Regions from separate parts of the Bacillus sp. 01N42_2 genome, predicted to be linked through region 1. Evidence: riboswitches for the same ligand, from Rfam matches in the RefSeq annotation. Region 1 holds a riboswitch; each other region holds the start of a gene.
The links. A riboswitch is a leader RNA that binds a small molecule or an ion and turns the genes downstream of it on or off. The one in region 1 is predicted to bind S-adenosylmethionine.
Positions count from the first base shown of each region.

Region 2: it holds a riboswitch for S-adenosylmethionine, as region 1 does, so the genes downstream of both, metE (5-methyltetrahydropteroyltriglutamate--homocysteine S-methyltransferase) here and AC1DN5_RS10530 (2-hydroxyacid dehydrogenase) in region 1, are expected to answer to the same signal.
Region 3: it holds a riboswitch for S-adenosylmethionine, as region 1 does, so the genes downstream of both, AC1DN5_RS13715 (methionine biosynthesis PLP-dependent protein) here and AC1DN5_RS10530 (2-hydroxyacid dehydrogenase) in region 1, are expected to answer to the same signal.

Region 1 is NZ_JBFTRO010000004.1:16,440-19,899, forward strand. It holds gene AC1DN5_RS10525 (FGGY-family carbohydrate kinase) at 1-968, opposite strand, end outside; gene AC1DN5_RS10530 (2-hydroxyacid dehydrogenase) at 987-1,988, opposite strand; SAM riboswitch class I at 2,110-2,202, opposite strand; gene AC1DN5_RS10535 (molybdopterin oxidoreductase family protein) at 2,349-3,460, shown strand, end outside.
Region 2 is NZ_JBFTRO010000002.1:613,014-616,473, forward strand. It holds gene AC1DN5_RS06770 (S8 family peptidase) at 207-1,166, shown strand; SAM riboswitch class I at 1,307-1,461, shown strand; gene metE (5-methyltetrahydropteroyltriglutamate--homocysteine S-methyltransferase) at 1,545-3,460, shown strand, end outside.
Region 3 is NZ_JBFTRO010000005.1:277,607-281,066, forward strand. It holds gene AC1DN5_RS13705 (YjcG family protein) at 1-261, opposite strand, end outside; gene AC1DN5_RS13710 (esterase family protein) at 286-1,008, opposite strand; SAM riboswitch class I at 1,183-1,308, shown strand; gene AC1DN5_RS13715 (methionine biosynthesis PLP-dependent protein) at 1,377-2,498, shown strand; gene metC (cystathionine beta-lyase) at 2,491-3,460, shown strand, end outside.

The DNA of each region.
Region 1 (3,460 bases):
ATTTCCCGTTCCATGACGCTGTAGGATTCATTCGGATAAAAAATGGATTTTAATTTTTGATAATTGAGTCCTGTTACACCCGGATTAGTTTCAAGAAGCCATTGACCTTCTTCTGTATGGCAATTCAGCCATGCATTCTCTAAACTTTCGGTTCCGGTCTCCGCTGTTATCTTTGTAATCGGCGTCGTCGTGCCGGATACGATGACGATATCTCCCGGCTTTGCATCTGCACTTTTGATGGCAAGCTGTGTGTCTCCCCCGCCTGCAATCACAGGCACTCTTTCAGAAAGACCGAGAACCGCTGCTTTTTTAAACGTTAACATTCCGACAACCGTCCCGGATCGGACGAGTGAAGGAAGAATGGCAGAAGGCACCCCGAAGATGCTGCATAATTTCTCTGACCACGCTTTTTCCCTTACGTCAAACAGCAGTGTTTCAGCCGCCTGTGACGGTTCATAGCTTAAAATTCCGCTCAGCTCAAATGTCACCCAGTCACTGATGCTTGTGATGTACTTCACTTCTTTCCATAATGACGGCTGTCTTTTTTTTAACCCGACAAGTTTCATGGCGGAAAATAAAGCGCTCGGAAGGCGTCCGGCGCGCTGATGCACTTCTTCTTTTAACTCGATCTCTCCCTCCCATTCGCGCCCTCTATTATCAATGTTGGGCAGACCGAGAAACGCCTTTTTATCTTTATTAATCAGAACAATTCCCTGCCTCTGGCTTGTTGAGGTGATTCCGATTAATGTAATATGAGGGCTTTTAGCAATAGCCTTTTTTGCCATAGCGCTGATTTGCATCCATAATCTTTCCGGCGAGAAATAACGGCCGTCCGGATAAAGCGGATCCGTCACATATTCAATGTCTTCCCTTTCCAGTGCGGTCACGTCGCCGCCGGCAGTCACAACCGCGACTCGCGCATTCCCCGTCCCGATGTCAAATACAAGGTAGCCTTTTTGTTCAGCCATTACAGCCTCCTCCTTCTTCTATCCTTCCATCTCAAGTTCTCTTTTGTTATAAAGTTCACGTATTGAGCAGAGCTGATCTTTTTTCCATTTAAAAAGCGCCTCATTTAAAATCCTCACATGATGATCCTCCACCTCAAATGTTGCGCCCGCTAAATGGGGAGTCGCGAACACATTCGGCAGTGAGATCAATTCATAATCAGAAGATTCAGGTGGTTCCTGATAAAACACGTCAAGGATCGCTCCTTTAATCCTCCGTTCTTTCAGCACCCGCAGCAGCTCTTTTCCGTCTGTAACCGCCGCTCTTGATGTATTGACAAAAACAGCTTCTTGCTTCATCAATTGAAAATGCCGGGCGCCGATTAGGCCGATGGTTTCTTCGGTGCGCGGCAAATGAACGGAGACAATATCACTTTCAGAAAATACCCGTTCAATCGTCGTTTTTTCATACTCCCGGTTCTCATGATTGACAAAGGGGTCATAGTACAGCACCTTGCAGTCAAAAGCCGACAACAGCCGGGCGATTCTCTGTCCTACAGCTCCGAAACCGATAAGGCCGACTGTTTTCCCCGTCAGCTCATTTCCCCTGAATTTGACGTAAGCCTGCAAATAATCACCATTCCACTTCCCGGCCTTCAGCCATTGATGAGAAGAATACGTGTGGCGCAAAAACGAAATGACATTTCCGATAAACATTTCAGCAACAGCCTGGGCATTGCGGGCCGGTGTAAAGAAGACAGGAATTTTTCTTTTAGTCGCCGCCGTGATATCCACATTAGACGGCATCCCTCTGCAGACGCCGATAAAAGCGGAATCCGGCAATATATCAATCACTCGCTCTGATACCTCATCAAGTTCGGTAATAAGCCCCGACGCGTTTGTCTCTTGAATCATCCGGATTAATTCATCTTCCCGATAGGCCCGGCCGTGCTTCTTCCACGGCAGGTGCACAGTCCGCCCGAACAGATCTGTCAGCTCCTTCAGCCCCTCGTCGTGATATGGTGCGGTAATTAAAACCGTCATGGTGCAAAACATCCTTTTCACATAAATTTTTTCACAAAAAAATCTCTTTCCCCGAAGAAGGAAAGAGATTCATATACCGTCTTTATCCGCTTGAAGCGCACAAATATGTATAGACCATTCTTTCCTATCTTTCAAGCATACGCTTGCTGGAATTGGCACAATAAATGTTGCCGAGGTTTCATAGGGCCAGTCCCTCCACCTCTCTTGATAGAAAATAAAATGATGAAATTGTCAGGCTTTTAAAAAGAATAAACTCATCATAGATAAGTCCTTCCGTGATGTCAATACTTTTTTTCTGAATTGACGATCTATTTCGAAATGTTATAATGCTTACAATATAAAAAAAGAGGAGAAATGGCTATGAATTCTGCTGCAAAACAGCCAAACGGCGTCTTTAAATCGGTGTGCTCACTGGACTGTCCCGATCAATGCGGCTTACTTGTGACAAAAAAAGACGGAAAAATCGTTAACATTCAGGGAGACCCGGATCACCCGGTCACATCAGGGAATATTTGCAACAAAGTCAGACACATGGCTGAGCGCATTTATGATGAAAAACGTTTAACCGTCCCGTTAAAACGGATCGGCGAAAAAGGCAAAGCTGTGTTTGCGCCTATTTCATGGGATGAAGCAATCAATACGATCAGTGCGCGCTGGAAAGAGCTTATTGCCGAAGAAGGAGCGGAAAGCATTCTCCCGTACAGCTTTTACGGCAATATGGGAAAACTGGCGGCAGAGGGAATGGACCGCCGTTTTTTCCACCGACTCGGGGCGAGCCAGCTCGAACGGACGATCTGCAGCAAAGCCGGATCTGAGGGCTACAACTATACAATGGGAGAAGGCGCAGGTACTGATCCGGAAGAGACCATACATGCAAAGCTCTTTATTTTTTGGGGAATCAATGCCGTCAGCACGAATATGCATCAGGTCATGATTGCTCAAAAAGCCCGGAAAAAAGGAGCTAAAATTGTCGTTATCGATGTACATAAGAACCAAACAGGCCGGCTTGCCGATTGGTTTATTCCCATTCGCCCCGGCACAGATGCCGCACTCGCTCTCGGTATCATGCATGTTTTATTTGCCGAGGACCTTCACGATGAAGCATTTCTCACAGAGTACACCGAAGGCAGTGAAGAATTAAAAGCGCATGTCAAACAGTATGATCCTGAAACGGTTTCTGTTATAACAGGCGTTAAAGCAGATGATATCAGACGCCTTGCGAGAATGTACGGGGAAACCTCCCCTTCCCTTATCAGGATCGGAAACGGCATTCAGCACCATGACAATGGCGGAATGATCGTCCGCACCGTCGCCTGCCTTCCGGCTGTGACAGGACAGTGGCTCCGCACCGGGGGAGGCGCAATCAAGCACAACAGCGCGATATTAAACTATAACAGACAAGCGCTCCAGCGGCCTGATCTGCTTTATGGCAGGAAGCCAAGATCATTTAATATGAACAGACTCGGAAGCGT
Region 2 (3,460 bases), on a different contig from region 1:
TCCCATTTCCAATTATAGCGTCAGCTGGTGCCGAATCAAAATAAAAGCCGTTGAACCATCCAATTATTTGAAATTATTTAGTGCAATAGATTGCGCCTTTTTTATGAAAATGCTTCAAATGACTCTTTCCGAACGGCATAATCTGCCATAAAATAGTAGCAACACCCTTGAATCCACTCGCAAGCATAAAAAAGGAGGGCTTTTTTATGAATGGTGAAATGCGGTTGATTCCTTATGTCACGGATGAGCAGATCATGGATGTGAACGAGCTTCCTGAGGGTATTAAAGTGATTAAGGCGCCAGAATTGTGGGCAAAAGGGTTTAAAGGAAAGGATATTAAAATCGCGGTGCTTGATACAGGCTGCGACATTAATCATCCTGATTTGAAAGACCGGGTTATCGGCGGAAAAAACTTCACCGATGATGACGAAGGCAAAGAAGACGCGATTTCCGATTACAACGGCCACGGGACACATGTTTCCGGAACGATTGCCGCCAATGATTCAAACGGCGGAATTTCAGGTGTTGCGCCGGAAGCGAGCCTTTTAATCGTTAAAGTTCTCGGCGGTCAAAACGGCAGCGGCAAATACGAATGGATCATTAACGGCATCAACTACGCCGTTGAACAAAAGGCGGACATTATTTCCATGTCACTCGGCGGACCGAACGATGTGCCTGAACTGAAAGAAGCCGTCTCAAATGCGGTAAAAAGCGGTGTACTGGTCGTTTGCGCAGCAGGAAATGAAGGTGACGGAGACGAGCGGACAGAAGAACTGTCGTATCCGGCCGCTTACAACGAAGTGATCGCCGTCGGATCAGTCTCAATCGCCCGTAAATCGTCAGAATTTTCAAACGCAAATAAAGAAATTGACCTCGTGGCGCCCGGAGAAAACATTCTCTCCACCCTTCCCAACCATAAATACGGGAAGCTGACGGGCACTTCAATGGCCGCCCCGCACGTGAGCGGAGCGCTGGCCTTAATAAAAGGGCTTGAACAGGACTCGTTTCAGCGGACGCTTTCTGAAGCCGAAATTTATGCCCAGCTTGTGCGGCGTACTCTTCCTTTGAACATCTCCAAAACATTGGCCGGGAACGGGTTTCTGTATTTAGACGCGCCTGATGTGCTCATGGAAAGAGCCGAACAGGCACAGCTGCTGTCTTTCTGATATTTTTCTCATATAATGATTGATCCGCTTGTCAAAATCACCAATTTTTAAAATGTGAGATTTTCTATTGACAGTGATCTGAATAAGCTGATAAGATAACCAACAAATGATGTAACTTTTCAAAAAAATTGAAATATTTTCTCTTATCGAGAGTTGGGCGAGGGATTGGCCTTTTGACCCCAACAGCAACCGACCGTAATTCCATTGTGAAATGGGGCGCGTGATTTTTGCGCCGAGACGATAGTCTCCTAAGGCACGGTGCTAATTCCATCAGACGTGATCTGAGAGATAAGAGAGGCTTAAATTTTGATGTTAAAGCCTCTTTCTCTCATGAGAAAGAGGCTTTTTTGTTACATCTCACTTAAAGGAGGAGACTTAATGACTACAATCAAAACTTCAAATCTCGGTTTTCCGAGAATCGGCTTGAACAGAGAATGGAAAAAAGCACTTGAGGCTTATTGGAAAGGAAACACTGATAAAGAAACGTTTCTTAAAGAGCTTGACGGTTTATTCTTATCGGCTGTCAAAACGCAGCTTGACCAACATATCGATATCGTGCCGGTCTCTGATTTTACTCATTATGATCATGTGCTTGATACCGCCGTCAGCTTTAACTGGATTCCGGAAAGATTCCGCAGCATCACGGATCCCGTTGATACATATTTCGCGATTGCCCGCGGTGTTAAAGACGCCGTTTCCAGTGAAATGACAAAATGGTTCAACACCAACTACCATTACATCGTTCCTGAATATGACGAAAGCATTGAATTCCGTCTGACGAGAAACAAACAGCTTGACGACTACCGCCGGATCAAAGAAGAATTCGGAGCGGAAACGAAACCTGTCATTGTCGGTCCGTATACATTCGTCACGCTTGCGAAAGGATACGAAGAATCAGAGGCGAAAGCGATTCAAAAGCGCCTTGTTCCTCTTTATGTGCAGCTGCTGAAAGAGCTTGAAGCTGAAGGCGTCAAATGGGTTCAGATTGATGAGCCAGCCCTTGTGACAGCCTCTGCTGAAGATGTCCGCGCCGCAAAAGAACTCTATGAATCTATTGCAAAAGAGCTTTCAGGGCTGAATGTCCTCCTGCAGACATACTTTGATTCGGTTGATGCATATGAAGAACTCGTTTCGTATCCTGTACAAGGAATCGGGCTTGATTTCGTGCATGATAAAGGCAGAAACCTTGAGCAATTGAAAAAGCACGGCTTCCCGAAAGATAAAGTGCTGGCAGCCGGTGTGATCGACGGCCGAAACATTTGGAAAATCGATGTTGAAGAACGCCTTGATGCGGCTTTGGATATCCTCAGCCACGCTGATGTTGAGGAGTTATGGATTCAGCCTTCAAGCAGCCTTCTGCACGTGCCGGTGGCGAAACACCCTGACGAGCATCTTGAAAAGGATTTGCTGAACGGCCTGTCATACGCTAAAGAAAAACTGGCGGAACTCGGCGTCTTAAAAGAAGGGCTTCTGTCCGGCAAAGCGGCTGTCAGTGAGCAGATCGAAGAGTCAAAAGCGGCACTTAAAGCTTTGAAAGCATTCGCGACAGGGGCGAACTCAGCTCAAAAAGAAGAATTGAATCAGCTGACAGAAAAAGATTTCTCCCGCCCTGCAAGCTTTGAAGAACGATTGGCGCTGCAAAATGAATCACTCGGTCTTCCCCTTCTGCCGACAACGACGATCGGAAGCTTCCCTCAATCTGCAGAAGTGCGGAGCGCACGGCAAAAATGGCGGAAAAAAGATTGGACGGATGAACAGTATCAAGCGTTTATTAATGCGGAAACGAAGCGCTGGGTTGAGATTCAGGAAGAAATCGGCTTAGACGTGCTCGTTCACGGAGAATTTGAACGGACGGACATGGTCGAATACTTCGGTGAAAAACTGGCCGGGTTCGCCTTTACGAAATATGCATGGGTGCAGTCTTACGGTTCACGCTGCGTACGTCCGCCTGTCATTTTCGGAGATGTCGAATTTATCGAACCGATGACGGTAAAAGATACGGTCTATGCCCAATCGCTGACAGAAAAGCACATGAAAGGCATGCTGACGGGACCTGTCACCATTTTAAACTGGTCATTCCCGCGCGTGGATATTTCAAGAAAAGAAATCGCCTTCCAGATCGGGCTTGCCCTCAGAAAAGAAGTAAAAGCGCTTGAAGATGCCGGTATTCAGATTATCCAAGTGGATGAACCCGCGCTCCGCGAAGGACTGCCGTTAAAAACGCAGGATTGGGATGAATATTTAACTTGGGCCGCAGAAGCTTTCCGATTAACGACGTCTTCTGTGAAAAATGA
Region 3 (3,460 bases), on a different contig from region 1:
CTCCGCTTTCATATATATCACATTATTCACAGGAGAAAACGAGCTGTATTTTGTGATCTTCAGAACGAGCGGGTGCGACTCTTTCGCCGTCTGTCTCAGCTGTGATACGATCTGCTCGATTTCCTGTTCTGTCGCTTCAAACGGATCTCTTACCGTCAGATGCGGCGGTATGAGCGCGTAGCTCGGGTCATAGCGTTTCCGATACGAATTTGCGAGATCCTGTAATTTTTTTGATGGAAATAAAACAATACCGTATTTCATGAAAGTTCCCTCCTTAATGAATGGTTACAGCATTTTTTTCAGCGCCGGCGTGATGAGCGGCTGCCAGTATGTCCATTTATGATCCCCGTCAAAGGTTTCATACGTGTATTCAGACTGTTTGCTTTCCAGCAGCTGTTTGAGCTCTTCGTTCGGCGCGGTGAAATCAAGCACCTGGCCGTCCGTCGTGTGGACATCGGTTTCTTTTTCTCCGATTTGATGATAAACGGATATCTGTTTGAGATCCTCCGACTGCCGGACGGCATCCAGCACGTGCCCGTCAACATACGGAGACTGCATGATGACGTTTCCAAACATGTTCGGATAGTCAATCGCCGTCATGAGCGAGACGGTTCCGCCGAGGGAATCCCCGATCATGGTGCGGCCGTATCCGACTTGATAAGTCGGGTATTCTTTGTCGATAAAAGGAACGAGCTCATTTGCGATAAACCGTTTATATGAGGCGAACTTAGAGCCTTCGGGATGGTATGTGTTTCTTCGCTCCCGCACATTTTTATATGGGACGCCGATAATGATGCAGCGGTCAATTTCCCCTTTTGACATGAGCTCTTCCGCCTGCCGCCCGATTCTCCCTAATCTGAAATAATCATGGCCGTCCTGGGCGATGACCGTATGATATTTATACAGGGGGGAGTAAGTGTTGGGCAGGTAGACCAAAACGGTCATTTCTTCTTCAAGCTCATGAGAGAAAAGTTTTTTCTCATGAATGATTCCGGTTTTCGGTGCCACTTCGCATTCCTCCAGGCCGCTTCTTGTCTTGATGGTTTTTCCCTATTGTACCATGAATTATTAGAAATTTCTTTCTTCAGATGTACTTCTTGCGAGAGTTCAGAAAATTAAAAAGTTGTTGAAATCCATTTTATAGTGCGTTAATATAGAACAATCAGAAAATACAAAACAATATTCTTATCACGAGAGGTGGAGGGACTGGCCCTTTGAAACCTCAGCAACCGGTTTGCTTTGCCGCGGGAAGGCAAAGTGCCAAGGTGCTAAATCCAGCAAGCGATTCACATGCTTGGAAGATAAGAGGAAGAGAAAAGCTCCTTCTTCTTATGAAGAGGGAGCTTTTTTATTTTTGAAAAGGATGGTGCTTACTGATGACGCAGCATGTTGAAACAAAATTAGCCCAAATTGGAAATAGAAGCGAAGAAGCAACAGGAACGGTCAGTCCGCCGATTTATCTGTCCACCGCTTACCGGCATAGAGGAATAGGAGAATCTACAGGTTTTGATTACGTGCGCACGAAAAACCCGACACGCCAGCTCGTTGAAGACGCTATCGCCGTGTTGGAAAACGGTGCGAGAGGCTTTGCTTTCAGCTCCGGAATGGCAGCCATTCAAACGATTATGGCTTTATTTAAAAGCGGGGATGAATTGATTGTATCCTCCGATTTATACGGAGGCACATACCGTTTGTTTGAAAATGAATGGAGAAAATACGGCTTAAGCTTTATTTACGATGATTTCAGCGATGAAGACTGTTTACGCTCCAAATTAACGGAAAACACGAAAGCGGTATTTGTTGAAACGCCTACAAACCCGTTAATGCAGGAGGCGGACATTGAAAAAATCGCCCGGATTACGAAAGAAGCCGGCCTGCTCTTGATTGTCGATAATACGTTTTATACCCCGGTCATCCAGCGCCCGCTTGAACTGGGAGCCGATATCGTCATTCACAGCGCCACAAAATATTTAGGCGGGCACAATGATCTCCTTGCCGGTCTTGCTGTCGTAAAGGATGAAGAGCTCGGCGACATCATGTTTAATCACCAAAATGCGATCGGAGCCGTTCTCCCGCCGTTTGATTCGTGGCTTTTAATGAGAGGGATGAAAACACTCGGGCTCAGAATGCGGCGTCATGAAGAAAACGCCCGTGAACTTGCAGAATTTTTAGAACAGGAAGAAGAAATCGCAGACGTGTTATATCCCGGAAAAGGCGGAATGCTGTCTTTCCGGCTGCAAAAAGAGGAATGGGTCAATCCATTTTTAAAGGCGCTGAAAACGATCTGTTTCGCAGAAAGTCTCGGCGGGGTGGAAAGCTTTATTACATACCCCGCGACACAGACGCACATGGACATTCCGGAAGATATCCGTATCGCAAACGGCGTCTGCAACCGCCTGCTCAGATTTTCAGTGGGAATTGAACATGCAGAAGATTTGAAGCGAGATGTAAAGCAGGCATTACAGCAAGTAAAAGAGGGGGCCGTGTCATATGAGTAATCAAAATTGGACGCTGGAAACCCAGCTCGTGCACAATCCATTTAAAACTGACGGAGCTACCGGAGCCGTCAGCGTGCCGATTCAGCATGCTTCCACATTTCATCAGTCTTCCTTTGAAGAATTCGGGACATATGATTACAGCCGCTCCGGCACACCGACAAGAACAGCGCTTGAAGAAACGATCGCAGGTCTTGAAGGCGGAACGAGAGGCTTTGCTTTCAGCTCCGGAATGGCGGCGATTTCGACGGCGTTTCTGCTCTTATCCCAAGGCGACCATGTTCTCGTCACGGAGGATGTGTACGGCGGAACATTCCGCATGGTGACAGAAGTGCTGCCCCGTTTCGGAATCGAACACACTTTTGTCGATATGACGGACACAGAAGCGGTTGCCCGCGCCATCCGGCCGAATACGAAAGCCATCTATATGGAAACACCGTCAAACCCGACGCTCGGCATCACGGACATTAAAGCCGTCGTCGAGCTGGCAAAAGAACACGGCTGTCTGACATACCTTGACAACACTTTCATGACGCCTGCACTGCAACGGCCGCTTGATCTCGGCGTAGATATCGTGCTTCACAGCGCGACGAAATTTTTAAGCGGCCACAGCGATGTGCTGTCAGGCCTTGCCGCCGTCAAGGATGAAGAGCTCGGCAATCAGCTGTATAAGCTGCAAAACTCATTTGGAGCGGTGCTCGGCGTTCAGGACTGCTGGCTCGTATTGAGAGGCTTAAAAACATTGCAGGTCAGACTGGAAAAAGCGAGCCGGACGGCTGAACGGCTGGCTGCCTTTTTTGACGGGCACCCCGCCGTCAAAAACGTTTACTATCCCGGCCTTGCCGGACACCCGGGAGCCGATACCCATAAACGGCAAGCAAGCGGAGCGGGCGCCGTCCTGTCCTTTGAACTGGAAAGCAAAGAAGCCGTCAAAAAGCTGGTCGAAAATGTATCTCTTCCGGTAT